2 regions of the Hwanghaeella sp. LZ110 genome follow, and region 1 is predicted to be linked to the other one. Evidence: predicted binding sites of a transcription regulator. Region 1 holds the regulator's gene; the other holds the start of a gene.
The links. The regulator PhoB, encoded in region 1, activates phosphate uptake and scavenging genes when phosphate is short. The targets are predictions, from matches to a motif close to TNTCATAAAACTGTCA.
Positions count from the first base shown of each region.

Region 2: the regulator PhoB is predicted to act here: its motif matches at 5,111-5,126, upstream of phnC (phosphonate ABC transporter ATP-binding protein).

Region 1 is NZ_JBLZHT010000002.1:997-16,992, forward strand. It holds gene fdhF (formate dehydrogenase subunit alpha) at 324-3,107, opposite strand; gene phoB (phosphate regulon transcriptional regulator PhoB) at 3,235-3,924, opposite strand; gene phoU (phosphate signaling complex protein PhoU) at 3,962-4,735, opposite strand; gene pstB (phosphate ABC transporter ATP-binding protein PstB) at 4,808-5,554, opposite strand; gene pstA (phosphate ABC transporter permease PstA) at 5,662-6,939, opposite strand; gene pstC (phosphate ABC transporter permease subunit PstC) at 6,954-8,333, opposite strand; gene ACOSDM_RS03685 (substrate-binding domain-containing protein) at 8,455-9,489, opposite strand; partial or broken gene ACOSDM_RS03690 (sensor histidine kinase) at 9,770-10,552, opposite strand; gene ACOSDM_RS03695 (NADP-dependent malic enzyme) at 11,128-13,389, opposite strand; gene ACOSDM_RS03700 (EAL domain-containing protein) at 13,622-14,881, shown strand; gene cbiB (adenosylcobinamide-phosphate synthase CbiB) at 14,894-15,937, shown strand; gene ACOSDM_RS03710 (polysaccharide deacetylase family protein) at 15,921-15,996, opposite strand, start outside.
Region 2 is NZ_JBLZHT010000003.1:28,812-44,807, reverse strand. It holds gene ACOSDM_RS06475 (aminotransferase class I/II-fold pyridoxal phosphate-dependent enzyme) at 1-631, opposite strand, end outside; gene ACOSDM_RS06470 (carbon-nitrogen hydrolase family protein) at 778-1,737, opposite strand; gene ACOSDM_RS06465 (hypothetical protein) at 1,893-3,005, opposite strand; gene speB (agmatinase) at 3,644-4,621, opposite strand; gene ACOSDM_RS06455 (hypothetical protein) at 4,681-5,025, opposite strand; gene phnC (phosphonate ABC transporter ATP-binding protein) at 5,277-6,125, shown strand; gene phnD (phosphonate ABC transporter substrate-binding protein) at 6,238-7,152, shown strand; gene phnE (phosphonate ABC transporter, permease protein PhnE) at 7,234-8,088, shown strand; gene phnE (phosphonate ABC transporter, permease protein PhnE) at 8,124-9,563, shown strand; gene ACOSDM_RS06430 (hypothetical protein) at 9,725-10,024, shown strand; gene ACOSDM_RS06425 (PleD family two-component system response regulator) at 10,381-11,820, opposite strand; gene ACOSDM_RS06420 (response regulator) at 11,854-12,219, opposite strand; gene ACOSDM_RS06415 (ROK family protein) at 12,397-13,284, shown strand; gene ACOSDM_RS06410 (DNA polymerase IV) at 13,284-14,570, shown strand; gene chrA (chromate efflux transporter) at 14,567-15,910, opposite strand; gene ACOSDM_RS06400 (chromate resistance protein ChrB domain-containing protein) at 15,907-15,996, opposite strand, start outside.

The DNA of each region.
Region 1 (15,996 bases):
GGGCTGCCCTGGATACCCGCCTTCGCGGGTAAGACGTACAGAGATTGTCTTCGCGTCCTCAGCGTTCCCTCCTTTGAAGATTAATCGCAAAGAGCGCAGAGAAGGCGCAAAGGACGCAGAGGGGCCTGACACATAAAATTCCAAACCGCCCCACTCTCATCCTGAGGAGGCGCGATAGCGCCGTCTCGAAGGAGGGGCTGTAAGCGCGGTGCTTACAGAAGGCTCCCCCGCTCCTCAGGGTGAGGGTGCGTATTTGCGGGAATTTCGTCACCCCGGACTTGATCCGGGGTCCAGGGCGGCAGGTGAATTTGGTGCCTGTGGCCCTATTCTGCTGCCTCTGACACTTGAACCAGGGGGGCGACACGGGCGGCGCAGAATTTGAATTCTGGAATTTTACCAAACGGATCCAATTGCGGGTTTGTCAGCATATTGGCCGGCCCTTCGGCAAAACAGAACGGCATGAAGACCATGTCTTCTGTGACGTCGCGATCCGCCCGCGCCTTTACCTTGACCGCGCCGCGTCTGGTGTGAACGGCGACCATATCACCGGGTTTCACGCCATGCTTCGCCAGCCATCTGGGATGCAGATGGGCGACGGCTTCCGGCTCAAGAATATCCAGCACCGTGGCGCGTCTTGTCATCGCACCCGTATGCCAATGTTCCAGCAATCGTCCCGTAGTCAGCACCATCGGATAGTCCACATCCGGCAATTCTGATGGTGGCACCAGATCAGTTGGGGTCAATTTCACGCGACCATTCGCTGTGGGGAAGGATTCTGCGAAAATAATCTCGTGTCCGGGTGTCGTTTCATCGTCACAGGGATAGGTGACCGCCCCTTCATTTTCCAACCGGTCCCAGGTAATGCCGTTAAAGGACTGCATAATCCGCCCCATTTCCGCAAAGACCTCTTTCGGATGGCTGTAGTTCCAGTTCAGCCCCAATCCCTGGGCAATGGCCTGAATCAATTCCCAGTCCTGACGCGCGTCCCCCGGCGGGGTCAGGGCGGGCCGACCGATTTGAACCTGTCGATTGGTATTGGTGAAGGTACCCCATTTTTCAGCCAGGGCAGAGGCGGGGAAAATCACATCCGCATGATAACAGGTTTCGGTCAGGAAGATGTCCTGCACGACCAGATGGTCCAATTCCGCCAGGGCCTGACGGGCATGACGGGTATCAGGGTCCGACATGGCCGGATTTTCGCCCATGATATACATGCCGTTAATGCTGCCAGCCAGAATCGCGTCGACGATTTCAACCACGGTCAGGCCGCGATTGGGGTCCAGGCTCTGGCCCCAGAATTTTTCGTACATTTCCCGAATTTCGGGGTTTTCGACAGATTTATAGTCGGGGAATACCATGGGAATCAGGCCGGCATCGGACGCGCCTTGAACATTATTCTGACCGCGCAGCGGGTGCAGCCCGGTACCGGGCCGACCGATCTGGCCGGTAATGGCAGCCAGGGTGATCAGGCAGCGGGCATTGTCGGTACCATGCACATGCTGGGAAACACCCATCCCCCAGAAAATGATCGATTTTTCCGACCGCGCATAGACGCGCGCAACCTCCCGAATGGTTTCAGCATCAATGCCACAAATCGGCGCCATTTCTTCTGGCGAGAATGGCCGCACATTCTCTTTCACGGCCTGATAGTTTTCCACCCGCGCCTGAATGAACTGCTCGTCCACCAGATTTTCGTAGATGATGGTATGGATCATCGCATTCAACAGCGGCACATCGCGGCCTGGCGTGAATTGCAGATGCTTCCAGGCGTGGCGCGCCAAATCCTGACCCCGTGGGTCCAGTACAATCATTTTGGCACCGCGCTTTACCGCTTGCTTCAAAAATGTCGCCGCAACGGGGTGATTCTGGGCAGGACGTGCGCCAATCACGATCATGCAATCGGCATCTTTCGCGGCGGTAAAGGGTGCCGTCACAGCGCCGGAATTCACCCCTTCCATCAGGGCCGCGACAGAGGATGCATGACACAGACGGGTGCAGTGATCGACATTGTTGGTTTCAAACCCGGTCCGCACCAGCTTCTGGAACAGATAGGCCTCTTCATTCGATCCTTTTGCAGAGCCAAATCCGGCCAGGGCATCACCGCCCTTGTCATCGCGGATCTTGCGCAGGCCCGAAACCGCGACTTCGATTGCTTCTTCCCAGGTGGCTTCCCGGAAATGCGTCAGCGGATTCATTGGATCGATTTCAATGTCCCACCGCTTTTCCGCATCCTTTTTGCGGATCAAGGGCTTGGTCAGGCGTCCGGCATGGCTGGAATAATCCATCCCAAACCGCCCCTTGACGCACAGGCGCTGTTCATTGGCTGGCCCATTCTTGCCGCGTACTTCAACGATTTTATTGTCTTTAACATGGATTTCCGTCTGACAGCCGACGCCACAGAAGGGGCAGACAGAGTCTACAATCGAGTCCGCTGCACCGACATAGACCTGACTTTCATCGACCTTAGTGGCGGGCATCAACGCCCCGGTCGGGCAGGCCTGAACACATTCACCACAGGCGACACAGGTCGATTGGCCCATCGGATCATCAAAATCAAACACGATCTTGGCCCCGTGCCCGCGATAGGCCATGCCGATCACATCATTGATCTGAACTTCCCGACAGGCGCGAACACACAGATTGCAATGGATACAGGCATCAAGATTGACCCGCATTGCCGCATGACTGGCATCCGTTTCAGGCGTCGCGCGCTGAGGAAAACGGGATGTTTCGACATCCATTTTGTCCATCCATGTCCAGAACTTGCTGTCTGTTTCATGGGCGACTTCCCGCGCGGGCTGATCGGCCAATAACAGTTCGAACACCATATCCCGGGACGCCTTGGCGCGATCAGAGGCGGATTTAACGACCATGCCTTCACTGGGCGTGCGGATACAGGAGGCCGCCAGGGTCCGTTCGCCCTCAATCTCCACCATACAAGCACGACAATTGCCATCAGCACGATAGCCTGGTTCCGGCTGCCAGCACAGATGCGGAATTGTTGTGCCTTCACGTTTGGCGACCTGCCAAATGCTTTCGCCAGGAAACGCGGTCACATCGCGTCCATCAAGAGAAAAGGTGATGGTTTTCAAGGCTGTGTCGGGCATCGCAAATCCTTTTACCCTCTGTATCACAGAGGACAGGCTGGTTCCAGGGTCGGGAGGCACAATGCCTTATACCGCCCTGGAATTATAGCCAATTTGCGCCGTTCAGCGAGAAAAGAGCGTCAAGTTGTCAGCTTTGCAGTTCCAAAGCATAGCCGGCGGACCGCACGGTGCGGATCACATCGGTCTCCCCACCTTCATTCAGGGCCTTGCGCAGGCGACGGATATGCACATCAACAGTGCGCAATTCGACATAGACATCACGACCCCAAACCGCGTCCAGCAGTTGTTCACGGCTGAAGACCCGACCCGGATGCTCCATGAAATGACGCAGCAGGCGGTACTCCGTCGGGCCCAGCTTGATTTCGCGGCCATTGCGATGAACGCGGTGGGCTGCCAGATCCATCTGAACATCCGCAGCATTCAAGGCCTCATCCGACAAGGCCGGGCGAGAACGGCGCAGCAAGGCATGCACCCGGGCCGTCAATTCCGCGGGGGAGAACGGCTTGGTGACATAATCATCCGCACCAGAATCCAGGCCGCGCACGGTATCGGCTTCCTCGCCCCGCGCCGTCAACAGGATGATCGGCAGGGTCTTGGTGGCCGGACGGCGACGCAGCTGGCGGCATACTTCAATGCCGGACAATTGCGGCAGCATCCAGTCCAACAGCACGATATCGGGTGGATTTTCCTCAATCGCGACCAGGGCCTCTTCGCCATCGGAAACGGCATCGACCTCAAAGCCTTGATATTCCAGGTTATAGCGCAGCAGCGTCACCACTGCGGTTTCGTCTTCGACAATCAATACTTTGGGCTTCATACCGCCCATTGATTTCACCGAGACTTGATCGCGCACATCAGACATTGCCCGTTGGCCCGTCGTTATCGTCTTCATCGTCGTCATCTGAGTCATCCTCTGGCTGCATGACTTCATAGTTAGAGGCATCCGCCTTCGGGCGGCGATCGCCCAGGGACACACCTTCCACCTGGAAATGGATGATTTCAGCGATATTGGTCGCGTGATCGCCAATTCGCTCCAGATTCTTTGCGATAAACAGCAAGTGGGTGCAGGGCGTGATATGCCGAGGGTCTTCCATCATATAGGTCAGCAATTCACGAAACAGGCTGGTGTATAGGGCATCAACCTCTTCATCGGCCTCCCACACTTCAATGGCTTTGGCCGTGTCGCCTTGCAGATGGGCGTCCATAACGTCTTTCAACATGGCTTGAACCGGGCGACCGATGCGCAGCACGCCCCGCAACAAGGGCTCTGCCGGAAGCTGGTTCAGGGCCATGGCACGTTTGGCGATGTTCTTTGCGTAATCGCCGATCCGTTCAATGTCCGAAGACGTGCGCAGGGTGGATACAACATAGCGCAGATCATTGGCCATCGGCTGGCGCAGGGCCAACATCCGCACGACCAGACTTTCGATCTCGTGCTCCAGCGCATCGATTTCCTTATCCCCGTCCTTCACGGCCATCGCCAGCTTATTGTCGCGTTTTTCAATCGCGATCAGGGCGTTGGCCAACTGACTTTCCGCAAGTCCACCCATCCGGGCCAACAGCTTGGTCAGTTTTTTAAATTCATTGTCATATTCTGCATGAATATGACCTTCGGAGACATTCGACATGATACATCACTCTTTCTATCAGGTGCCGGGCGAGCCCCGCAGGAGACCCAGTATATCAGGATTCGGAAAAAATCAGCCAAACCGTCCGGTGATATAACCTTGCGTCCGCTCTTCCTTGGGATTGGTGAAAATCTGTTCTGTTTCACCATATTCCACAAGATTCCCCAAATGGAAGAACGCTGTCTTTTGTGACACGCGTGCCGCCTGCTGCATGGAATGGGTCACAATGGCGATGGTGTAGTTTTCGCGCAATTCGTGAATCAGATCCTCGATCTTTGCAGTCGCAATCGGATCCAGCGCCGAACAGGGTTCATCCATCAGAATGACTTCCGGGGCGACGGCGATTGCACGGGCAATACACAGACGCTGCTGCTGACCACCAGAAAGTCCGGTGCCCGGCTGGTTCAGGCGATCCTTTGCCTCACTCCAAAGGCCTGCCTTCTGCAACGAGGTTTCAACAATCTCGTCCAGTTCCGACTTGTTGCGAGTCAGGCCATGAATGCGCGGCCCATAAGCCACGTTCTCATAGATCGACTTGGGGAAAGGATTGGGCTTCTGGAACACCATGCCGACGCGGGCGCGAAGATGCACGACATCAACATCCCGATCATAGATATCCTTGCCATCCATGATGATCTCACCATGGACGCGACAAATATCGACGACATCGTTCATCCGGTTCAGGCAGCGCAGGAAAGTCGACTTACCGCAACCGGACGGGCCGATCAGGGCAGTTACTTCGTTTTCCATGATGTCGATATCAACATCAAACAGCGCCTGCTTTTCACCATAGAAAACGGTGACCTTGCGGCCCTTCATTTTCGCATTGCCCGTGCCTGTGCTGGGGGATGCCGAGACGGTCACCTTGCTTGAATCCTTGGCATGGTCGAAGGCTGTTGGTTCAATTGATTCTGAAGACATGGATCCTACCACTTACGTTGGAAGCGTTGACGAAGAACGACGGCGATTAGGTTCATAACGACCAGAAACCCGATCAGAACCAGAATGGCTGCCGATGTGCGGGCAACAAACCCCCGCTCAGGGCTGTCTGCCCAGATAAATATCTGTGTTGGAAGCGCTGTTGCCGAGTCCATTATTCCACCCGGCGCAGAGGTAATGAAGGCGTTCATGCCAATCAGCAGCAATGGCGCGGTTTCGCCCAAGGCCTGGGCCAGACCGATAATCGTCCCGGTCAGGATACCTGGCATGGCTAAAGGCAAAACATGATGCATGACCACTTGCTGGTGCGAGGCGCCAATCCCAAAACCGCCTTCACGGATCGAGGGAGGCACCGCCTTCAGCGCCGCCCGCGTGGTAATAATGATCGTAGGCAGTGTCATTAGCGACAAAACCATCCCACCGACCAGAGGCGCAGAGCGCGGCAGACCAAAGAACTGAAGGAATACCGCAAGACCCAACAAACCGAACACGACAGATGGTACGGCAGCAAGATTGTTGATGTTCACTTCAATCAGATCAGTCCAGCGGTTTTTCGGGGCAAACTCCTCCAGATAGACCGCTGCTGCAATCCCAACCGGGAAACTGATCAGGAAACAAACCAGCAGGGCATAGAAGGACCCTACAATCGCACCGGACAACCCAGCCAATTCGGGAAAGCGGCTGTCGGCAGAAAACAGCAGGGTCCAGTTGAATGGCTTGGAGACTTGCCCGTTATCTACCAGTTGATCCCACCACACGATTTGCTTGTTGGAGACCTTGCGCTGATCTTCTGGCACATCACGGGGGATAACACCCTTATAGAATTGGTCAAAGGCATCTGACACCGGGACCGTGATTGAAACAGTCTGACCGATCAAGCTGGGATCTTCGACAACCCTGTCTCGCAACGTGAATTGCGCCCCGTTTGAAGGAATATCCCCCAATTGACGCTGATCCCGGGGATTCGTTACTTCTGGAAACAGGCTGTAAAGACCCGAGCGAACGATACCCCGGAAATTACTGCCGAAGATGTCATCTTCCTTAACAAGATTAGGATCAATTTTCACATCAAATGTCAGATGCGTCTGAGTAAAAGCCGAAGCCCCCGTGTAAAGCAGTGAACTGAATAAGATTCCCAGCAAAAGAACAGCGGTTCCAATGGCTGACAGGCCATAAATTTGAAGCCGGATATTCTTCGACTTGCGCCGCTGGATATTCTTCTTTGCCTGATCCTCAGGCAATGGTTGGACGGTCGTCACGGACATAATGTCGCTCCTGATCAATCGTATTTTTCACGGTATTTTTGAACGATCCGCAGCGCCACCACATTCAGGCACAGGGTCGCGACGAACAGCACAAGGCCCAGCGCAAAGGCTGCTAGTGTCTTCGGGCTGTCAAATTCGGTATCGCCGATCAACAGAGTGACAATCTGCACCGTTACGGTCGTCACTGCCTCGAAAGGATTGACGGTCAGCGACGCAATCAGGCCTGCCGCCATCACAACGATCATCGTTTCACCAATGGCGCGACTGACCGCCAGCAAAATACCCCCGACAATCCCAGGCAACGCGGCCGGGATCAATACGGCGGTAATTGTTTCCGCCTTTGTGGCGCCCAGTCCATAGGAGCCCTCGCGCATGCTTTGAGGCACCGCACGCAAGGCATCATCAGACAAGGAGGATACGAACGGGATAATCATGACACCCATGACCGCACCGGCAGCCAAGGCGCTGTTGGGTGCGATATCCATGCCCAACATGGCCCCGAACTGACGCATTGCCGGGGCGACCGTCAGCACCGCAAAGAAGCCATAAACAACCGTCGGAATACCCGCCAGAATTTCCAGGATCGGCTTAACCACATCCCGAAATTTCGGAGAGGCATATTCCGCCATATAGATCGCACTTAAAAGACCGACCGGTACAGCCACGACCATTGCCAGGGCAGAAATCAGGATCGTTCCGACAAAAACGGGCACTGCACCAAATGCACCGGCACCGGCAACCTGGTCTTCTCGCATGGCGATCTGCGGTTCCCAGCTTAACCCGAAGAAAAAGTCATACCATGGAACCAGCTGAAAGAAGCGAAAGCTTTCAAACAACAGGGAGAAAACGATGCCGAGCGTCACCAGAATGGCAAAGACCGAACAGGCGATCATTGTCACGGACATAAAGCTTTCGACCCGTGTGCGCGCCCGGAAATCTGCCGACAACTGAGACCGCGTATAGCCCAGGCCCAGGGCGGCCAGCGCACAGCCGACCACTACCATTGACCAATTCGCCATTGACTGCCAGGCAATCAAACGATCTGCGGCGGCCAGTGTTTCGGGCGCAGGCGTGCCAAAAACGCGCCCGGATGCGATAGAGCGAACTTCGCTTATCAGCAATTGGCGCGCCCCTTCCGTCAAATCATTCAGCATTGCCGCCGGGAAACTGGACATAACCAGACTATCCAGCACAGTGTCCTGAACCGCGACCCAGACCAGGATCAGCAGAAAGGCCGGGACGCCGGTCCAAAGAGCGACGTAAACACCATAATAGGATGGAAGTGAGTTCAGCCTGACCCCTTCGACAGAAGCCTTTCGCGTCGCGAAGCTTCTGGCAAGGACATAGCCAAGAATTGCTAATACCAGGATAGCAAGTGCAGACGTCCCAAACATGGAGAAATCCTCTTAAAGCCCGGCCAGGTTGGCCGGAAAGGTCACAAAGAAATTAGGTTTAATCCAGCAAAGATCCGCCGTGCCACAAAGTATGCGACACGGCGGAGTCCTTCAGACGGTCTTAGGAACCGTAACGGGTCATCATCCCGCCTTCTTTAACAGTCTTGACGAGCTTCGCGCGCTCATCATCAGACAGGGCAACCAGGCCACGCTCGTGCAGGTAACCACCTGGGCCCATAGCGGAGTCACTGACATACTCTGCAAGGAATTCATTCAGGCCGGGGATTACACCACGGTGATCGTTCTTGACATAGAAGAACAACGGACGTGACAGCGGGTAGCTGCCATCACCGATGGTGTCAAAACCAGGGCTTACATTGTTAATCTGAACGCCTTTCAGCTTATCCAGGTTTTCATACAGGAACGAGTAACCGAAAATGCCCAATGCGTTCGGATCGGCTTCCAGACGCTGAACGATCAGGTTGTCGTTTTCACCAGCTTCGATGAACGGGCCATCCTGACGCATGCGGGCGCATTTCTGCTTGGCATCATCCTTGGACAGGGCGTCATGTTCCGGCAGAGCTTCACAGCCAACTTCCATTGCCAGTTCAACGAAGGCGTCGCGGGTGCCAGAGGTCGGTGGCGGGCCCAGAACCTGGATTTCAACAGCCGGGAAGTCCGGGTTGATTTCGTTCCACATTTTGTAAGGATTGGCGACCCATTTGCCGTCAACTGGTACTTCTGCGGCCAACGCCAGGAAGATTTCTTTCTGGCTGAAGGACAGGTCGGCACCGCTGCGAGACGTCGCAATGGACAGACCGTCATAACCGATCAGAGCTTCAGTGATGTTGGTGACGCCATTCTCGACGCACAGCTTGTATTCAGACTCTTTCATCGCACGGGATGCACCGGTGATATCCGGATGGTCAACGCCAACGCCGCCACAGAAAATCTTCATGCCGCCGCCGGTTCCGGTCGATTCTACGACAGGAGCGGTGTTACCGGTCTTTGAAGAATATTCTTCAGAAACAGCCTGGGTGTATGGGAAAACCGTGGACGACCCGACGATGCGGATCTGGTCGCGTGCCTGGGCGGCACCGGCGAAGGCCATGGACCCTACGGCTACAGCCGCAAGCGTCAGTGAAAGTCTGCTCATTATTTCGCTCCATTTTGGAAAGTCGAAGTTTTAGTGGATAAGTCCGTCTTCAGATGCATGTCTTTTGTGGATGGCCGGCCCGGAAGGAATTCCCCCAACGGGGATCAGACCCCAACCCAAAAATTTCCACCTTCAATCAGGCGCTCCATGATCGCACAGTACGAACATAGCGCGCCCTAGAAGACGTTGAGGAGACTTCTAGGGGTTTCTGCTTTCCGTTTTGTGATGGTGACGAGACAGTTTTGTGACTCAAACGAAAATTTGTATAGATGATTATGTGTCAAATCGTATCAGGAGTCCCGGCCTTACTATCTGAGATAAAGGCATTCTTGGGGCGCGTCGTAGCGCCTTGCGTTGTTGCAGCAACCGGCAAGATCACGCCAAACGTGCTGCCCTTTCCAACTTTACTTGTCACAGTCAATCGGCCCCGATGACGGTTCAAAATATGTTTTACGATAGCAAGGCCCAGGCCGGTGCCGCCAAGCTCTCGTGATCGCGCGGCATCCACGCGGTAAAACCGTTCGGTCAGGCGCGGCAGGTGTTCTGGCGGGATCCCGGCGCCCTGGTCCGTGATTTCCACAACCAGGCGCCGCCGTTCATTCAGCTTTGCCGTAATCGTGACCGCATCGCCCTTCGCGCCATATTTAAGGGCGTTATCCAGCAGGTTCTGGAAAACCTGAAACAACTGATCGGAATCGCCACGCACCGGGGGCAGGTCATCCGGCCAGTCGGTGATGATCTTTACAGAAACCTTTTCCGCCTTTTGTGACAATAGCTCGATCAGCCGCCTCAACAGATCGGGAATATTGACCTGCTCCTGCGGGCGGCTGTGTTCTTCCAGTTCAATTCGCGACAGGCTCAGAAGATCTGAAATCAACCGGAACATCCGCTCTGACTGTTCCTGCATGATGGCCAGAAAGTGATCCCGTGCCACGGCATCGTCGCGGGCGGGGCCACGCAATGTTTCGATAAACCCGGTCAGGCTGGTCAGCGGCGTTCTGAGTTCATGACTGACATTGGCGACGAAATCGACGCGCATCCGCTCTGACCGGCGCAGGGCGGTGATATCCTGCATATCGATCAGAACGACCGGGGCATCCCGACCGGGCGGTGTGCCGGGTGGAGGGTCCACAGGTTCCACCCGTACGATAAATTCCGTCTCCACCGGAACCGGCAATACCAATTCGACAGTCTGAGAGCCCTGTCCATCGATCACCCGATCAATCGCCGACAACAGGGTCGGATCCCGCAGGCCATCCGCAATATCGCGCCCAATCAGATCGCTGTCCACCAAGACACGCGCAACCGTATTGGCCCGCACCACCCTGCGTTCCCGATCCAGAAAGAAAATCGGGTGCGGCAGCGATGCGATGATGCGATCGGCCACGGCGGCCTTGTAACTGAGGGCGTCCAACTGAGTCTGGGCCTCTGCCGTCAGCCGGTTCAGCCGCCGCATCACCACTTCTTCCGCAGAAAGCCGACGCCGAACGGCAATGGATGCACCAAACAAAACGGCCAGAACCAACAGCAGCACGATCCCGGTCGACAGGGATTCCTGATAATGAAGGATCGCCAGAATCAACAGCGCCGGCGCCGACGCCAGGAATATTGATCTGAGCCAGGATCCCGACATCACCGTCACACAATCGCATCATGGGCGGCCAGAGCGGCCAGGGAGACGATATCACTGACACTGGCCCCCATCTGGGCGATTTGTACCGGATGCTGTAACCCGATCAACAGCGGTCCGATCATGGTGCCGCCACCCAGGCTTTGCAGCATGCGGGTTGCCACATGGGCGGAATTGATCCCTGGCATGACCAGAACATTGGCCGCGCCGGTCAAACGGCTGAACGGATACAGCCGCTTCATAAGGTCATAATCCAGGGCGACATTGGGGGACAATTCCCCTTCAAACTCAAAATCCGGACTCTGCTGGTTTAGAATGGCCACTGCATCCCGGACGCGCTGACCGCCAGGGCGTTCCGGATTGCCGAAGTTAGAGGCATACAGCATGCCTACCCGGGGCTCGTGCCCCAATCGGCGGGCATAGGCCGCAGCCTCTTTCGCGATCTCGGCCAAGATCTTTCCATCGGGTAATTCATTAACCGCTGTATCTGCAATAAAAATCGTCCGACCGCGAGAGATCATGATCGTCAATCCCATCGCAATCGCACCCGGTGCCGTATCAATGACCTGGCGGATACCATCATAGGCGACATTATAAGCACGCGTTGCGCCGGTCACCACGGCATCCACTGCCCCATTTGCCAACATACAGGCTGCAAACACATTGCGATCCTGATTCACCAAACGCTGACAGTCGCGATACAACATCCCTTTGCGCTGAACCTTTTGATACAAGTGGTCGGTATAGAGTTCATTGTCTAAGCTGATCCGGGCATTGTGGATTTCAAATTCAATAGAGGAATCCAGCCCGACTTCCCGCGCCGTTTCCCGAATACGATCTTCGCGCCCAATCAGGACGGGAATACCATAGCCCGCACTCCGGAACAGGGCGGCGGCACGAATGACCCGAGGATCTTCCCCTTCGGCGAAACAGACCCGGCGCTGATTTTGTTTCACCCGTTCGAAAATGAAATGCAGCATATTCGCCGTTGGATCCAGCCGCGCCTTCAGGTCCCGCCGATAGGTTTCCATATCCATGATCGGATGTCGGGCGACACCAGAGGCCATCGCCGCTTCGGCCACAGCCATTGGCACCGCAACGATCAATCTGGGGTCAAAGGGAACGGGAATGATATATTCCGACCCATATTGCAGCGCCTGCCCACCATAAGCATTGGCAACCTCGTCGGGCACATCTTCCCGGGCCAATTCAGCAATCGCCTGGGCAGCAGCGATTTTCATATCGTCATTGATGGTTGACGCCCGCACATCCAGGGCCCCGCGAAAGATATAGGGAAAGCCCAGAACATTGTTCACCTGATTGGGATAGTCGGATCGACCGGTCGCCATGATTGCATCGGACCGCACGGATTTCACCTCGTCCGGAGTGATTTCAGGATCCGGGTTGGCCATAGCAAAAATAATCGGCTTTTCGGCCATTCGGGCGACCATCTGGGGTGTAACCGCGCCTTTCACCGACAGGCCGAAGAATACATCCGCCCCATCCAGGGCGTCTTCCAGCGTGCGGGCGTCGGTAATCGCAGCATGAGCAGATTTCCACTGATTCATACCAGCCTCGCGGCCCTGATAAATCACGCCTTTGGAATCACACAGGATGACATTGTTCGGGGCAACCCCCATCGCCTTAACCAGTTCCGTGCAGGCAATCGCCGCCGCACCGGCACCGTTCACGACCAGACGGATATCCGCAATCGACCGACCGGTCAGATGCAGGGCGTTGATCAGCCCCGCCGCCGCGATGATTGCCGTGCCATGCTGGTCATCATGAAAGACGGGAATATCCATCAATTCGCGCAGGCGCTGTTCGATGATGAAACATTCCGGCGCCTTGATGTCTTCAAGATTAATGCCGCCAAATGTTGCCCCTAAGAACCGGACGCAGTTGACGAATTCATCCACATCCTCGGTAGAGACTTCCAGATCAATAGAATCCACATCGGCAAAGCGCTTGAACAGGACGGCCTTGCCTTCCATCACCGGCTTGGAGGCCAGCGCGCCGATATTGCCAAGGCCCAACACGGCGGTGCCATTGGATATCACGGCAACCAGATTTCCCTTCGCTGTGTAATCATAAGCCAGGTTTGGATCCGCTTCGATGCGCAAACAGGGCACAGCCACGCCCGGCGAATAGGCCAGTGACAAATCACGCTGTGTTGTCAGTGGTTTGGTTGGTGTTAGCTCTATTTTACCGGGGCGCCCCTGAGCATGAAATTGCAGCGCTTCCTCTTCTGTTATTTTACTGTCAGCCATTATGTCCTCATAGCCTTCCTCTATACCGCCATCTCGGCACTCCTGATTCTGTCGATCCTAGAGTTAGCATATGGTTCAGGATATGACAGTTTTTCCGTTCTCTGCTTTTCTTGACATAATTATGTGCATAATCTATCGCCCATGCGGTTCTATTCGGTTAATTTATTGTGACCTGGATACAAAATTCAGTGTTTCTGTAAATAACTGATAACGAAAAGGGGTGAGACGACCAATGGCACAGCAGCCGAATACGGCCAGCCAGGAATATCTGCTTCTCGATTATGCTCAGCGACTGGAACGTCATCGCGACGGTCGCCGGGGCGTGCATGTCCATTTGTCGCGGCTGAAGCCCCAGAACCGGCGCGAGCATCATATTCGCATCGCAATGAACACTCTGGATGACTTTGTCCAGACCTTTGAGGGTCAGTCCTTCCTGTTGGGCAATGGTGACCTGATTTTCGTTGTGAAGGGCGCAAACCTGCAACAGATGGATGATGCCGTCATGCGCATGCGCTATCTGTTCAGCGAAGACCCATTGACCCAGGCTGATTCCGATGGGGAAGGCCATGGCCGCTTTGCCACGCTGTATAATATTGAAGGGCAATATGCCAAATTCATGGAATTGTGCGAACGTGTCTTCGAAGAAGAACGCGCCCGCCAGAAACGCCTGCAGCAGATGGCGGAACAGACAGGCGAAACCTTTGAAGATGCACGTCGCCCGCTAAAGCCGGAGCAGTTGGGTCGCCTGGAAGAATTTCTGGAACGCGCAGACCTGTCCAGCGTGTTTCGGCGCCAAGCGGTCAGTGTCGTCCACAAAGAATCCCCACCAAAACCCATTTTCAATGAATTGTTCATTTCCATTTTCGATCTGGCAAAAACTGTTCTGCCCGACGTGAACCTGTCTTCAAACCGGTGGCTTTTCCAGCATCTGACCCAGACATTGGATCGTCGGGTTCTGAAGATGCTGGCGCGGGCCGATGACAGTTCGCTGCATTCGTCCTTTTCCATCAACGTCAATGTCGGCACGCTTCTGGCCCCGGAATTCCTGGAATTTGATTCCAGCCTGCGCATGGGCAGCCGAGGGACATTGGTGGTTGAATTGCAATTGCTGGATATTTTGTCGGACTATTCCGCCTTTGTCTTTGCCCGGGATTTCGTGCGTGAAAAGGGATACCGTATCTGCCTGGATGGCATCACCCCCGACCTGATCCGCTTTATTGATCGCCAATATATGGAAGTGGATCTGGTGAAACTGTCGTCAGACAGCGTATTCGACTCCGGTGGCAATCCAGACATACGCGCGGCCATCGCACAACAGGTGGAGCGTGTCGGCAAAGGCCGGGTCATCCTGTCACGCTGTGACAACGAGGCGATGATCCGAACCGGGCAGTCCATGGGCATAACCATGTTCCAGGGGCGCTATCTGGATGCGGTGCTGCAACAAATCGCACGCACCAGAAATCCGCCATCACCGCGCGCCGTCCGTCGATAGGGACCGCGTTACATGGAGACGATACTGCCCACGATTGGGGCCACCATTTCGGATGGGGCCGACACTTTCTTTGGTGCCCTGCCCGCAAGTCCACCGCTGGCCCTGATCCTGGCGCTGGCCCTGTTGATAGACGCCATTGTCGGAGATCCCCGCTGGCTGTATCGCCGTATCCCTCATCCCGTCGTCTTGATCGGCAAACCGATTGCTTTCCTGGATCGTCGCCTGAACCGCCCCGACCGGGGGGAAAAGGACCGGCTGGCCCGCGGGGCGGTGACGGTTCTATTGGTTGTTGGGGGCTGCACCGCCATCGGCTTTGGCTTGGATCGATTGCTGGGCAGTGTCCATTGGGGCTGGATAGTCGAGGCCCTGGTGGTTTCCATCCTGTTGGCCGCGCGCAGCCTGCACGACCATGTGCGACGGGTTGGCACCGGCCTGCGCGTTGATGGGCTGGAAGGCGGCCGCCGCGCCATCGCCCATATTGTCAGCCGCGACCCCAAAAGCCTGGACCGACATGGCGTCGCCCGGTCTGCGATTGAATCCCTGTCGGAGAATTTCAGCGATGGGGTTGTCGCGCCGATCTTCTTTTATCTGATATTCGGCCTGCCCGGCCTGTTTGCCTATAAGGCGATCAATACCCTAGACAGCATGATCGCCTATAAGACCACGAAATACCGATCCTTTGGCTTTACCGCCGCCAAACTGGACGATCTGGCCAATTGGCTGCCCGCCCGGATCAGTGGCGCGCTGGTCTGTCTGGCCGCTTGTTTCACGCCGACCAGCTATCCCATCAGCGCGGTAAAAACCATGCTGCGCGATGCCAAAAAGCACAAATCCCCCAATGGCGGCTGGCCCGAAGGCGCTTTCGCCGGGGCGCTGAATATCGCATTGGGGGGCCCGCGCACCTATCCGGGCGGTGAAGTCGTCGGGGTCTGGATCGGGGATGGCCGCGCCCGGCTGGAACCCCGCGATATCGATAGGTCTCGGGCGCTTTATATTGTCGCCAACCTGCTGCTGTGGTTTGCGATCCTGTGCGGCGGTATTATCGCCCTGCTTTAGGAGGGTGTGTGGCGATCCAGTGCCGGGCGATGTCTTCCCGCCGTGCGATCCAGACATCG
Region 2 (15,996 bases), on a different contig from region 1:
TAGCATAGGCCAGATTGACACCATATTCCTCTGGCGGCAGATCATCGAATGTCTCGTCGCCAAGCCGGTTCAGATATCGCTTCAACATCGGCAAATCATGGCGCGACTTGTAGGGGAACCCGTAACGGACAACGACAGCCTGAATATTGTGATTGAACAACACACCGATCAGCGCATCTTCAAAGCTGCCGACAACCACGCTTTCATAGACAAAGGAATCCTCTGCCCGGCGCTTGTCTCTGAGCGACCGTTTCAGTGTGGTTTCCTGATGCGGTGACAGGTCATCGACAATCATCACTTCGAAATAGGGACGATTGCGCGCACGCTCTTCAGCGGTATCGGACCGCTCGTCATTGTCTTCATCATCTTCGGTGGGTATGACATGGATGTGGCGGCTGCGATAGCTGTCGGACATCAAGGCCCGCGTGATACGGGCGACTGTGTGAGCAAGCGTCGTGAATTCCTGCTCTTCAAACATAGTATGCAGACGCTCGAAGGTGACCCGTCCAGGAAAGGCCCAATAACTTTCGATGGGTTCCAATTTGTGCAGCAGGTCTTCAACAACCTTGTGCATGGGGGAGCCCGGATCGCGACGCTCTGCCACCATCAGGCGCGCAGCCGCGTTCTTCAATTTGCTCCAGCTATCATTCCGTAATTGAGAGGCGGAATAATGCGCGGTTAGATCCCCTGGGCCGCTGCGGCGAATCGCCAGTGCCTTGCCTTCTTTTGCTCCCGGTTTTCCGCCTTTTGGGGCGGCATTCTTTTTGGACTCACTCGTTAGCTTTGCGATCGGTTTGCTCCATTTATTGTATCAACGGCATGCAGGCGCATACCGCCTGGGCCGGCAGGCTCTCCCAATGGCTCTGAAACACCCCTGTCCAAGGTTCCAGGCCGCATGTCCAAGCCTGCCCGAGACCCTCTTTGAGGCATTTCGAGGGGGCCAAGACTGTAAAGATAGGATGTGTCGGCATAGGTCGGATCATAAATCGAAAAATAGACGCTGCGGTCACGGAAACTCTTCTGCGTCTGCCCCAATCCTTTAAGGCCGGTTTCCCGCTGGCGACGCACCAGGGTAAGATCCACCTCAATCGGGATAATCTCTTCCTGCCCGGCGGCTTGATACAGAACGGTTCCGGACGGGTCCACAACACAAGACCGTCCACATCCCCCGGCACCCAATCCATTGATATCAAATATATAGCATTGGAACATGGCCGCCGACGCGCGGGCGATGGACAGTTCCACATCACGATCAATGGTTCCGGTCAGGACAGGGTGCAGCAAAACCTCGACCCCCTGTGCTGTCAGGGTTCGTGTGGTTTCTGGAAACCAGATGTCATAACAGATCGAAACCCCAAACCGCCCAACGTCTGGAACATCGAAGATCAGAAACTCTGTCCCCGCCTCGATACCGGCCTCATATGGGCGAAAGGGAAACATCTTGCGATAGCGCCCGACAATCTCCCCCTCAGGATTGATCACGATCGCTGTATTGTAGATTTTATCGCCAACACGCTCAAAAATTGAACCTGGCAACAGCCACACACCATGGGCGCGCGCCATTTCCTGAAAGATTTCTTCTGCAGGTCCAGGCAGAGTTTGCGCATGCTCCGGCAAAGGCCCATAAGGTGCGAGTTCTGAGAACATGACCATCTGAACCCAGGGAAACCGGGCTATGGTTAGATCAAGGCGCTGTCGGATCGCTGTAACATTTTCAGCGTATGCTCCAACATGCATTTGAACTCCGGCAATCGCAAAGGGTTGCATTCGGGCGCTCTTCCGTCCGTAGTTATTATTATCTGCATAGGACACCATAGGCATCCATGCTTGTAAACAACCGGATTCTGGACAGTGACGGAACGGTTACAAAGGGGCTTGTTCAAACCACCCTATCAAACGGTTGAAAACAGACCGCCATCTTCATTCAATGTCGCCTGTTCATTTTCCAATCGCCTTGCATCGCTTAAGCTGAATTGGCGCACCGCAGGCAGTTTATCCGTTCTTTCCATAAAAACAGGGCCGCTGATCAATTGAACGCCACTTTCAGCCAGCTTGATAACCTCACGCCAACTTGTGGCATTTACTACGGTACTGACCAAGCCAAGATCCCGGGCAGTGCTTAGGGTGGATTTTGTCCAATCCAAATCTGCGTCAGAAACCGTTCCTGGCAATTCGACACCCACGATCTGAACGCCCGATGCATGAAGACGCGACAGTATGTTCTTAATCGCGCTGCGCCCTGTACCCTGCCGCATAACAACCGTAACCCCCCGAAAAAACGGGGTTAGATACTGGCAAAGCTCCATTAGGCGACTGGGGGGAATTCCCTCTGGAACGTCGCACAAATTCACGTATATGCGTTGCCGCAATGTTGGTGGCGTCATCCGCAGCACCTCAGTCAATTGCTGTCGTCCTTGCGCGGCCGACAGGGTTTCAAAATTTACATTAAAAACGACATGACTTCGCTGACCCTCCTTTAGGGAGTCTTTCAGCGCCATCAGACCAAATTCCAATATATCAATATCGAAGGAGAAAATGTCCTGGTGCGTTGCATCAAAAGGTAACGCATCATAACCGATCGACAATTCGTCCTGAAATGGCGTCTGCCGCGCAGGGACACACTGATACCCTGCAATCATATTCGTCGGTACAGACCACATAGCGACAAACAGCGGAAAACTGGGTACGTTTTCAATATCCGCCATTTCAGCGGCGAACCGCTTTCGGCTCTCCTGTCGATCCAACATGCTTTGAGAAAATGGCGGGTTCGGAATTTCATCTGTAATTTCAATGTTTAAGGGTTCATCAAGTGAAGCGCTGTTGAGCAACTTACTTGCCCCTTTTGCCAACATGTTCGCCACTTCATTCGGTTTAAGCGCGGCACTGGACTTCCATTTTTCATCTTCAGAGATGATGGTCCTGAGTGTCGTTCCTTCGAATCCGCCCTGCCCAAACAAGGTCTCATTTACCTGTTTGGCAATTCTGCTGGCTTTCAACAGGGCCATGTCCTGGTTAACACCCTGAAAGATGATAACGTAACTGCCGTCTTCGCATTTAAGATAGGAATCCAGTCTCCCCGAATGGGTCCGGATCGCGCTTTCAACAAAGCTGCTGACCAACTCCCGCATTTTGGACCAACGCTTGGGACCGACCTGTTTTTCAATATCTTCAAGGCCTAGCGCAATCATTTGTCCAACTTGTATCGACTCCCTGGATGGGAGTTCATGAAGAACCTTACATAATTGTTCAACTGACTCGAGCCGCAACGCGGACATAAGAATCCATCCCTAACCTTATTGTTAACGATCCTTTTGTATTTCAATCTAATTACAATGCCCTAATAATTCGTTAATTAGAATTGTCGGGCGGTATTTGGGTACGTTTTTCTGCCTTTTGGCATATACTACTAAAAATTTTATGGTCATAAGAGTTATAGACCAGTCACTTCTGATAATATTTTGCCTTTCGAGCGCGAACCGCCAAGTCAAAAATGGTCACGCAAGATGGACATTGCGATAGGAAATTAGGCGCGTCTCAAGCGTTATTCCTGTAACAAATTAATAAAAAAGAACAATTCGCGCCAGCGTATACCCCAACTATCCCCGATCAAAAAACGAAAAATGCGCCTAAAATGTCAATAATGTTACTGAGTCTTTGTCTGCGCGACTCGCTCCGCCATAAGGCACAGAATTTCCCACATCATTGTAACCCCTGCCAGGGCCGTCGCGCCGGACGGATCAAAAGGCGGGGATACTTCAACCACATCTGCGCCCACAATATCCAACCCGCGCAGGCCGCGCAGCATGCGTTGCGCGTCATGGGTGGAATAGCCGCCAACTTCCGGCGTTCCTGTACCCGGCGCATAAACTGGATCCATGCCATCCACATCAAAAGAGATATAGGCTGGTCCGCCTCCGACAATCTCTCGGGCAAGGTCCGCAACCTTATCGGGCCCCAGATCGAAATATTCCTCAATTTCGACAACCCGAATGCCCTGTGCCAGTCCCCATTCCTTATCCTCAGGACCATACAATCCACCGCGTATGCCAATTTGAATAACACGCTTGGGATCCAACAGCCCCTCTTCTATCGCCCGGCGGAAAGGCGTACCGTGGGTGTAGAGTGCTCCCCCAAAATAGCGATCCCAGGTATCGGTATGGGCGTCAAAATGCACCATTCCCAAAGGGTTCTTCTTATCTGCAATGGCCCGCATGATAGGCAACGTAATCAGATGATCACCCCCTGCGGTCAACGGCAGGATGCCCTTCTCATGAATCCTGCGGAAATGCTCTTCGATCCGGGCCAGCGTATCTTCCAATTGGATCGGATTGACGGGGCTATCGCCCAGATCAGCGCAATTGGCCAATTCATACGGCATGATGCCACTGACATGGTGGCAATTGCGCGTCATAGTGGACGCATCGCGCATCTGTCTGGGTCCATGTCTGGCCCCGGCGCGATTCGTAGTACCGCCATCCCAGGGAACCCCGGTCAGACCAATATCGACCCCACCGGCGTCTTCGGGCGCAACATGCGGCAGACGCATGAAGGTCGCAATTCCAGCAAATCGGGGCAGCACCATTCCAGACAGGGGTTTATAGCTAATCTCACTGTCCGCCATGGCGGAACTCCTTCCCAGATTGCGTAATCAACAGAGCCCTTAACGGCGCGCCCAGTCGTCTAATGATCCGACTCATTTAAGAAATGTTCGCCCAGACCGGTGTTATAGGCAACCCCTTCTGGCGTCAGGGTGATTGTGTGCATATCCGGGCTGACAACCAAGCCCTTGCGCGCCAGGGCCACCCAAACAGCCGGATTCGAAAATCCGCTGGCGTCACGGGCATGAACCGTAAAGGCACCGACATGCACATGATCCCCATGGGCATGGGGAATTCGGGTCAGCGTTACATTTCCTGTCGCCTCATCGGATCTGGAAGAATTGGGATCACGGGCGATAACCTGAGCCAGGACAAGCGTACGCGCCTGAAGCTTATTTAGTTTCAAAGGGTTTGGTTTTGACGTCACGCTGTTTCCTTTCTGATGATACGCCATCCAGTACAAACGCAATGAAGGCCACCACGCAACCGCCGTATAGACCTTTGCGCAACTGTTTCATGAATATGAAACGTTTTATGCACAAGTTTGCAACGCTGTACCTGTAATCAAGGGCCTGCATCAGGGTCAAGTGCCTGAGCACCCGGGGACGCGCCTTCGTTAAACCATGGTCGATAGCATCACACCGGTCCCAACCGACTGTGACAGATGCAGGGGAAGTTATGCTAGAGATTCAGTCTCTTACCAAGAAATTCGGTGATTTGCACGCGGTCGATGCCGTGTCCCTGTCGATCCCGGACAGGTCGATGGTTGGAATTATTGGCCGATCTGGTGCGGGAAAATCAACCATGCTGCGCCTGATCAACCGTCTTGCAGTTCCGACTTCTGGAAAGATTCGGTTTCACGGACGCGATATTTCGAACCTATCAGGCAAAGCCCTGCGCGACTGGCAGGCCGACTGTGCCATGATTTTCCAACAGTTCAACCTGGTGCCACGTCTGGATGTGCTGACCAATGTGATGCTGGGGCGCTTGAACCATATCGGCACCCTGCGCAGCGTCTTTCGCCTGTTTACCGATAAGGAACGCCTGGAAGGTCTTTTGGCGCTGGAGCGGTTGGGCATTGAACAAACCGCCCTGCAACAGGCTGGTACCTTATCTGGCGGACAGCAACAGCGGGTCGCCATCGCCCGGGCTTTAGTGCAGAAGCCGAAACTTATTCTGGCAGATGAACCCATTGCATCCCTGGATCCGATGAATGCCAAGCTGGTGATGGATGCCCTGCAACGGATCAATCAGGAAGACGGCATTACCGTCGTGTGCAACCTGCACACCCTTGATACCGCGCGGGCCTATTGCGAGCACATCATTGGCATGGCCCATGGCAAAATCGTCTTTTCTGGTGGGCCAGATGATCTGACCACCGCCCAAGCCCGAGAGATTTACGGCGCTGGAGACGAGTTCAACGAAGCCGCCACATCAACATCGATTTCGCATGAACGCGAAGTCTCAAAAACACCCGATACCGAACAGGACGAACTGGTCGCATCGGGGAAGGTCGTCAACCTGTGAGGACAAGGTAGACGAGTTCAATCGCAACCGAGGTGACGGACTATCAATCACCTGGTCCTGCAAGTGCACATTACCAGACGTTTAATCTACCACAACAAGAAAGAGAGATATCATGCAGATCAAATCCATAGCGGCCGCTGTTGCCACCGCCGCCATCATGAGCGTATCCAGCGCCGCCAGCGCCCAGGACATCACAGAATTCCGCATCGGCATTCTGGGGGGCGAAAACGCCAATGACCGCCTGAAATCCCATGAATGCCTGAAAGAAAAAACCGAAGCATTGTTGGGCGTTGAAACCAAAATCTTCGCACCCGCCGACTATAGCGGCGTTATCGAAGGTCTGATCGGTGGCAATCTGGATATGGCCTGGCTTGGCGCATCTGGCTATGCCGCTGTCTACCTGGCCGACCCGGAAGCGGTTGAGCCGGTTCTGGTGAAAATCAACACGGATGGATCGTATGGGTACTATTCCATCGGCTTCGCCCGCGTTGATTCAGGCATCAAATCCCTGGATGACATGAAAAGCAAAGTTTTCGCCTTCGGTGATCCGAACTCCACCTCTGGCTATCTGATCCCTTCGGTTGAAATTCCTGAAGGCGGCTATTCGATGAAATCGGGCGATTACTTCTCGGAAGTAAAATTCACCGGCGGTCATGAACAGACCATCGTTGCCGTCGCCAATGGCGATGTGGATGCCGGTGTGACCTGGGCGGACGGTCTGGGTAACTGGGAAGAAGGATTCAATTCTGGCGCGCTGCGCAAGGCAACCGATGCCGGTCTGGTCGACATGACCGAGATCCAGGAAATCTGGCGTTCTAAAGTCATTCCGGAAGGCCCGATCGTTCTGCGCAAGGCCTTGCCAGAGCGCGTGAAACTGCAAATGACCGCCCTGATGGCCAGCCTGGAATCGATGGACCCGGAATGCGCCTATGGTGTAATGGCCGGTGAAATCAAAGGCATCGCGCCAATCGGTCACGACGCCTATATCAGCGTGATCGAAGCCCGTAAGGCGGCAATGAAGAACTAATCAACGGATTGGTTTTGCGCGGCGCCGTATGCAAACAAATGCATCGGCGCCGCACTCCGTTTACTATGGAGCTTCGATGATATGAATACCCCCCTGACCATCGGCCAGTTACAAAGCCATTTCAATGGAATGGAACAAAGACGGCGGCTTTATACGGCTGTGTTTCTTGGCGCATCGCTGATCGTCTTCTTTGGGGGATTTTCTATTGCAGAAGACCTGAATTCCGGCGGCTTCTGGCAGGGTCTGGGCAAGTTTCTGGATTTCCCAACCCAGATCATGCAGGACACGTTTGCTGCGGATGACTGGCTTATCACCGTTCTTGAATACTCCCCTGCCATGTTGGAGACCATCAACATGGCGATGGTTGGGACCTTGTTTGGCGCGGTGATGGCAATGATCCTGGCCTTCTGTTCTTCGCGCAATCTAGGCATCATACCGGGCATTGTCCCCATTGCGCGGCGATTGATGGACATCACCCGCGCCTTCCCAGAGCTGATTTTGGCGCTTTTCCTGATCTATTTACTGGGTGCGACCCCGATACCGGCAATCATCGCCGTGATGCTGCATACAGCCGGTGCCCTGGGCAAACTGTTCTCAGAAGTGAATGAGAATATCGACAGGAAACCGCTGGAAGGATTACAGGCAACCGGTGCCAGTTGGCTGCAGCGCATGCGCTTTGGCGTCCTGCCGCAAGTTCTGCCAAATTATTGCAGCTATGCGCTGTTGCGGTTTGAAATCAATATTCGCGCCTCAGCCATTTTAGGCTTCGTTGGCGCGGGCGGGATCGGCCAGGAATTTCGTACCGCCATCAGCTGGGGCGCAGGCGACAAGATTTCGGCGCTGTTTCTACTGCTATTCCTAACCATCGTCGTCATCGACCAGATTTCCAGCCGTATCCGGCGGAATTTGGTCGGCGGCACGTATCAAATGGCCTGACCTGTCACGCGCTTTACGATTAAGGACACGACCCCATGACGACGATGACACTCGACAGCCAGGCGAACCGCCTTCGCCGCACCCATGGCGAGGTGATCCGGAAGTCCCGTTTGGCGGCCTTCTGGCCCCTGACGTCACTGGGCATCGTTCTGGCTTATCTGGTCTATGCCTGGGTTGCCTTCGATGTTTCAGGCGTGTTTGGGGCGGCAGATTGGAACCGGGGCGTGCTGCTGTCGCGTGACAGCTTTCACCACAAATATCAGGTCAGCTATTCCGCACGTCAGGATGAAGTATCCGTCACGGTCGAAGGCGACCGGAACACCGAACAGGACCCCCTGCCCAGCTGGGTCACAACAGATGGTGACAGGTATCGTGTCTCGTTAGGGGGACGCCATATCGTCACATTCGCAACAGGACGGCTGGACTATACCGCGCCGGACGGATCGACCTATGCCGCGCGCGTGACTAAGGACGGCGTGCATGTGAATGGCTATCGCGCCTTCCTGGATGACAATAACCAATACCGTTATGTCCCTGAGGAACAGTCCGGAAATGCAAACGCCCTTGATATGGCCGAAATGGTCAAACGCGGCATCCTGCCGGAAGGATCGTCCTTTGCACCGACAAAGTTTGAATATGCACCGGACTTTTACAAGACAATGCGCGTTACCCGCGCGCAGATTCTTGTTCAACGCTATTTCTTTGGTTGGGAATATTTCTGGTTTGGCCCGAACTCGCAATTGCATGGTCTGAGCACGGCTGCATTGTGGAATCTCGCCTGGTCCGAGGAGCGGATTGATCCGGCGCTATCCAATGCCGAATTTATCTTCCTGGAATTCTGGCGCAACCCGGACTGGCAACACAACGAAATGTTTATTGCCTTGCTGGAAACACTGTTGATGGCGCTGCTGGGAACCTTTGTAGCCGCCGGTGTTGGCCTGCCCCTTGGTTTTCTGGCAGCGGCGAATTTCAATCCGATTTTTGCCAGCCGCATGGTGCTGCGCCGCCTGTTCGACTTTCTGCGCGGAATCGACCAGATCATCTGGTCCTTGATTTTCATCCGCGCATTCGGCCTTGGACCCCTGACCGGTTCCCTTGCGATTGCTTTCACCGATACCGGCACTTTGGGGAAATTGTTTTCTGAAGCAATTGAAAATATTGATTCAAAGCAGGTGGAAGGCGTTCGGTCCACCGGGGCAACGGCGATCCAACGCTATCGCTTTGGTGTGATACCGCAAATCCTGCCGATCTTTGTCTCCCAGACTCTGTATTATCTGGAATCCAACATTCGATCCGCCACCGTGATTGGGGCGCTGGGGGCCGGGGGAATCGGCCTGAAACTGGTGCAATCGATGCAGACACAGCAGGATTGGGAAAATGTGATGTATCTGATCGTCATGACCCTGATCGTTGTTGTATCCATGGATATCGCGTCGGGCTGGCTGCGCCGTAAGCTGATCAATGATCGGGGATAAAAACAGGTCCCCCATTTGATCGCATCTGGAATCTCTGGCATAATCGCAGGATCGGTGTCGGCGTATCGCCAGAACCATGGACCAAAGCAGATTATAGGGTTCTTTACAGGCCCTTGGCGCGACACCTGGTCCGAATGATTGACCCGAAAGGTCGACTCTCAATGAAGCTCAATACCAGCCAGCAGGCTGCTGTGAAACAGCAGACCGGCGCCGATCCCGTTGAAGAAGGAAGCACCCCCCACACTGCCCTGACGGAGGCTTTTGGGGACCACACATTTTATGTCAGCGAAGCAGGACTTCTGGTTCCAGAACCTGTTGAGGCCGAAGGAACAGACCCGATGGAGCTGATCCTGGTTGCCGAATGGACCGATGAAAAGCGCGAGGCGATGCAACGGGTCGAACCTAAGCAGACAGGCTTTGTTCTGGACGCCGCCCCGGCAAACGACTCCGCTGCCAGCTGAGTACCACGCGCGCCCTTAGCGTACCTGCCCCGCTGGGGTCGATTGAATACGGGACGGTGTTTCTGATAATCCCTATGGCGCGGTCGAAAGATATGATCTCTTCGCCGCGCCATTTGGGCTTTCCGAATTCAGTAAAAAATATCCCTGAAATCCCACCTGACGTTTAGCGCAATGCCTGCGCGAACGGGATCGTGTGCGCCGCCGTATCTGCTGAAAAAACATGTGGGGAAAGCATCCTGTATGAGCTCATGCAAGGGCATGATCCTCTTGAAGACATTCGCACGCTGACACGAACCGTCGATTTATGACGGCGACGGCGGATTGTCGATTTCACTGGAAACGGGGCGGTATCAGGATTATTCCGCCGCGTTAATAGACGCGCCGGATTTGCTGCTTTTTATTTGGTCGAAGCTGTCCTTATCCAAATAGCCGATACACCGATTCCGCCCCTGGCGTTTAGCTTCATACAAGGCCTTGTCCGCCTTGTGCAGGACTTCTTCACCAGTGTCATTGTCAAAATCAAACAGCGCCACGCCGACGGAAATGGAAATATCGAGGCCACCATCGGGACCGCCACGGGCATGTATCGGCGCGGAACATATGCTCTTGCGCAGCCGTTCGGCCACGACACCAGCAACACTGTAATCTGCGTCCGGCATCAGGACGACGAATTCTTCACCGCCAAAGCGGGCAATTGTGTCAATCGACCGGACATTCTGACCAACACGACGGCTCAATTCGATCAGAACCTCGTCCCCGGCCGCATGACCATACGTGTCATTGACCTGCTTAAAGTAATCGATATCGAACATCATGACCGCCAATGGTTTGCCACTGGCCCGAACACGGTCAACAAGGCCGCTTAGATGCGCGGTCAGATATCGGCGATTATACAGCCCCGTCAGACTGTCCGTCAGCGCCATGGCAAGGCTTCGTTCGTAATTTTCGCGCAGGCGGTCCTGATACCGCTGACGGCGAATCTGGGTGCGAACCCGCGCCTGCAATTCCTGCTTATCAATCGGTTTGATCAGATAATCGTTAATCCCGATATCCAGGGCTTTGGCCAGGCGCTCCGTATCATCTTCTTCAACGGTCAGTAACATCGGGGTGTGGCGGGTTGCATCAGCGGCGCGCACATGGCTGCAAAACCGTAACGCATCGCCGTTCTTTAAACGCAAGCTGACAACCAGCAACTCGTACGCTGCCATTTTCAGGCGTTCATTGGCTTCGGCGACAGAGGCAACAATATCACTGCTGGCATTGTCCCGATCCAGTGCATCAACGATCTTCTGCGCATCAATCCGATTGTCTTCTACCACCAGAACCTTGGCATTGGACGCATCAACGGCATGAATGGGCTTGTCTTCGCGCATGACGCCCAATTGCCCGGATGTCTGTTCGCGCATGCGCCATTCATCCATCAACATTTTCAGGCGCACAAGCGAGCGTACGCGCGCAAATAGAGCTGCATCATTGACAGGTTTCGTCAGAAAATCATCTGCGCCTGCTTCCAGGCCCCGCACGCGATCTGCCGAATCAGATAAGGCCGTGACCATGACGACCGGAATATGCATGGTAACAGGATCTTGCTTCAGCTTTTCACAAACCTCGAACCCATCCATTCCGGGCATCATAACATCCAGAAGGATAATATCGGGCTGGTCATGCTTCGCCATTTCAAGGCCTGTCAGCCCGTCACGGGCTGTTATGACCTCAAAATACTCACTGGTCAGCTTTGCCTCCAACAGTTTGACGTTGGGGCGTAAATCATCGACCACGAGCACTCTTGCGGTCATCCGCTTCACATCCTTACATTCACGCGCCTAAAATCAGGCGAGAAACTTCTCTATCGTGGACAAGAAATTTGCCACAGAAATTGGTTTGGCAATATACGCCTCACAACCACCTTCCAGGATTTTTTCCTCATCCCCTTTCATGGCAAATGCCGTCACGGCGATAACCGGAATATGTTTCAGATCGTCGTCTTCTTTTATCCATTTGGTCACCTCCAATCCCGAAACTTCCGGCAATTGTATGTCCATCAGGATCAGATCAGGCTTCTCACTGCGGGCAATTTTCAAGGCCTCCATGCCATCCCTCGTTTGAAGGATGGTATAGCCTTTTGAATCCAGCAAATCATGAAACAGCTTCATGTTGAGTTCATTATCCTCAACGATCAAAACCGTCTTGGCCATATTGCCCCCTATCCGAACATAACCGATCTCTGTATCGGTTCAAATCAACACTGTGTACACTACCCGCTTACACATTGAAATCAACTGACCAATGGAATGCTGTCTATTAAGTGTTCTATAACATAATCGCTGAGGTGGCGATGCTTTTCACGCATCGACAAAGATAGGACAAAGGTAATGCGCATTGGTCTGGACCTGGGTGGTACAAAGACATCTGGCATACTGATGAACCAGAATGGTGAGATTCTGGCACGTCATCGGGTTGAAAGCCCGCGCGGTGACTATAACGCGACCTTAACCATGCTGCGGGATATGGTAACGCACCTTGCCGGTTCCAAGGGTGACGATATCCATGTTGGGATTGGCATACCGGGAAGCATTTCTCCCGCGACGGGATTGGTAAAGAATGCCAATTCGACCTGGCTGATCGGCAAACCATTACTGCAGGATGTAACGCAGGTTCTGGGCCGACCGGTGCGCATCGCCAATGATGCCGATTGTTTTGCATTATCTGAGGCTGTTGATGGCGCGGGGGCCGGGTACCGCACAGTTTTTGGCGTCATTTTGGGAACGGGTGTTGGGGCTGGTATTGTCAGCAACGGGGCCTTACTGAATGGTCCAAACGCTATCGCCGGTGAATGGGGGCATAACCCATTGCCGTGGGCCACTGCGGGATCAGACCCCGCCCTGCCCTGCTATTGCGGGAAATCCGGCTGTATCGAAACCTATCTCAGCGGTCCCGGCCTGGCGAAACACCATGCCAAAACATCTGAAGAAATCGTACCAGCAGATACAATCGCCCTGGCCGATTCACCCAAACGTAAGGCCAGCCTGATGCTTTATGCCAGCCGCTTGGCCCGCGCCCTATCCCATGTGATCAATATTTTGGACCCCGATGCGATTGTGCTGGGCGGCGGCCTGTCTGGCATACACAGCCTGTATCAGGACGTCCCGGCCTTGTGGGGAAAATACGCCTTTTCTGATTCGGTCAGTACCCCCTTGCTGCGTCACATGCACGGCCCGGACAGCGGCGTTCGGGGTGCTGCATGGTTATGGCCTGCGTAATGACTGATATGCAGCCCCCCCTGTTTCTGTGCCGGGAATGCCTGCATCAGATGACACGCCCAACGCTGGAGGAAATGCCAAAGCGGTGCCCGCACTGTCACTCCCCCCGCGTGATCGCGCATGCCGAACTGGCCAGCCTATCAATTGCCCATATTGATTGCGACGCCTTCTACGCCTCTGTTGAAAAGCGGGATGATCCCAGCCTGGCCGACAAACCTGTCCTTGTCGGCGGGGGAAAGCGCGGCGTGGTATCTGCGGCCTGTTACGTTGCCAGGCTGTATGGTGTGCGATCCGCCATGCCGATGTTCAAGGCGCTGAAGGCCTGTCCCAATGCTGTCGTCATACGTCCGAATATGGAGAAATATGCGTCTGTTGGTCGGGAAATCCGCGCCATGATGCTGGAGATGACCCCACAGGTTGAGCCGATCTCTATTGATGAGGCATTCCTGGACCTGACCGGCACAACCCGCCTGCACGGCCGTCCCCCCGCTGCGACACTGGCCTATCTGGTGAAGCGCATTGAAACGGAAATTGGGGTCACGGCGTCCATTGGGCTCAGCTACAATAAATTCCTGGCGAAAATCGCCTCTGATCTGGACAAACCCCGTGGCTTTGCCGTGATTGGACAGCAGGAAGCGGTCTCCTTCCTGAAATCAAAACCGGTTGGCATTATCTGGGGGGTGGGCAAGACCTTGCGCGCCACCTTGGAAGCAGACGGAATCCATACCATTGGCGATCTGATGGCCTATGAAAAATTTGACCTGATTGGGCGGTATGGCGCGATGGGCAATCGGCTGTATCATTTTGCCAGGGCAGAAGATGGTCGCAGCGTAGAGCCGGAAGGCGAAACCAAAAGCATCTCTGCCGAGACAACCTTTAACGACGACATTTCCACTGCGGCTAAACTGAAAGACGCCCTGTGGCCCTTATGCGAAAAGGTTGCCCGCCGGATGAAATCAAAAGGATATGCCGGGCGCACAGTGACGGTGAAACTGAAAACCAATGGATTCAAGACGGTCACCCGATCCCGCACCTTAACGGACCCCAGTCAACTGGCCGAAACCCTGTATCGCACGGCAGCGCCCATATTGGACAAGGAAGCCGATGGCCGGGCCTTTCGCCTGATTGGCATCGGCATGTCGGAACTGACAGACCCGGCCGGTGCGGACCCAATTGACTTGGGCGACCCCGATGCCGGCAAGCGCGCCAAAATCGAACGCGCCATGGATGCGGTGCGCAAAAAGCTGGGCGACAGTGCGGTAAAGAAAGGACGCGGCTGGACCTAACCCAAAATCAGCTTCAAACCCAAGCCAAAGACGGCACAAATGCTCAATGTCGCAATCACGCCCAGCCTGTATCGAAACACGGCCATCAGCGCCAAAGCCGTCACCAATACCGCCGATAGGTCCAGACTGGTCAGCACCGGCATGTCCACCGAGAACGGCCCGAACTGAAAAGCCGATACTTGTGTGAACAGGATGCGAAGACCAAACCAACAGGCCAGATTGGCGATGACCCCGACAACAGCCGCCGTGATTGCCGATAAAGCACCGGCAAGACGAGGGTTTTGTTGCAATCGCTCAATCGCGGGCGCGCCCAAAAAGACGAAGGCGAAACACGGCGCAAAGGTCACCCACAGCGTGACACAGGCGGCCAGAACGCCGGCCCACAAAGTCCCTTGGGCCGCATAACCTGCCAGAAAACCAACAAATTCCAGCACCAGTATCAAGGGGCCCGGTGTGGTCTCCGCAAGCCCCAAACCGGTCAACATCTGATCCGGGGTCAACCAGCCATAGCTTTCCACGGCCTGTTGCGCGACATAGGTCAGAACGGCATAGGCACCGCCGAATGTAACGACGGCCATCTTGGAAAAGAACAAGGCGACATCTGCATAAAATCCACCCACCAACACCAATGCCAGAACCGGCGCACCCCAGGCAAAAAGCGACAGCAACCCTGCGCGGCGCGCCGCTTTCGCCCGCATCGCCATAAATCCTGGATTTTGCGCGATCACATGATCCAAAAGCGCCGGTGTCTCGCCACCTCCTGCGTCATGCTTCCCCCCCTGAAACCGCCCTGGCAAGAGGAAACCGATCAATGCAGCGGAAATCACGACGATGGGAAATGGAACCGACAGAAAGAAAAGGGCGACAAAGGAAATGCTGGCCAACCCCCACGCAATCGCTCCATGCAGGGCCCGTTTGGCTACCTTATACAGGGCATTAAGGACAATCGCGACAACCGCACAGGACAAGCCAAAGAAAACCGCAGAGACAGCAGGCACCTCCCCCGCGGTCACATACAGAATCGATAGGCCCAACATCACGATTGCGCCCGGAATGATGAACAGCAGACCGGCAATCAATCCGCCGACCGCGCCATGCATCAGCCATCCCAGATAGGTCGCCAATTGTTGCGCTTCCGGCCCAGGCAATAGGGAACAGAAGTTCAAAGCGTGCAGAAACCGCCTGTCCCCGATCCAGTTATGATCTTCAACAACTTCGCGATGCATCAACGCAATTTGTCCCGCAGGGCCGCCAAAGGACAGGCACCCAATGCGAAACCAGACTTTCGTGGCTTCTGCCAGGCTTGGCATTGTTTGTGGGGAAGTCGCTGTATCCGTCATGCTGCACCTGCTGTGTTGGGCCAATCATGTGTTTCTGAAGTCGCATCCCTGCACCATCGATACAGCGCATCATAAACGCCCATCGC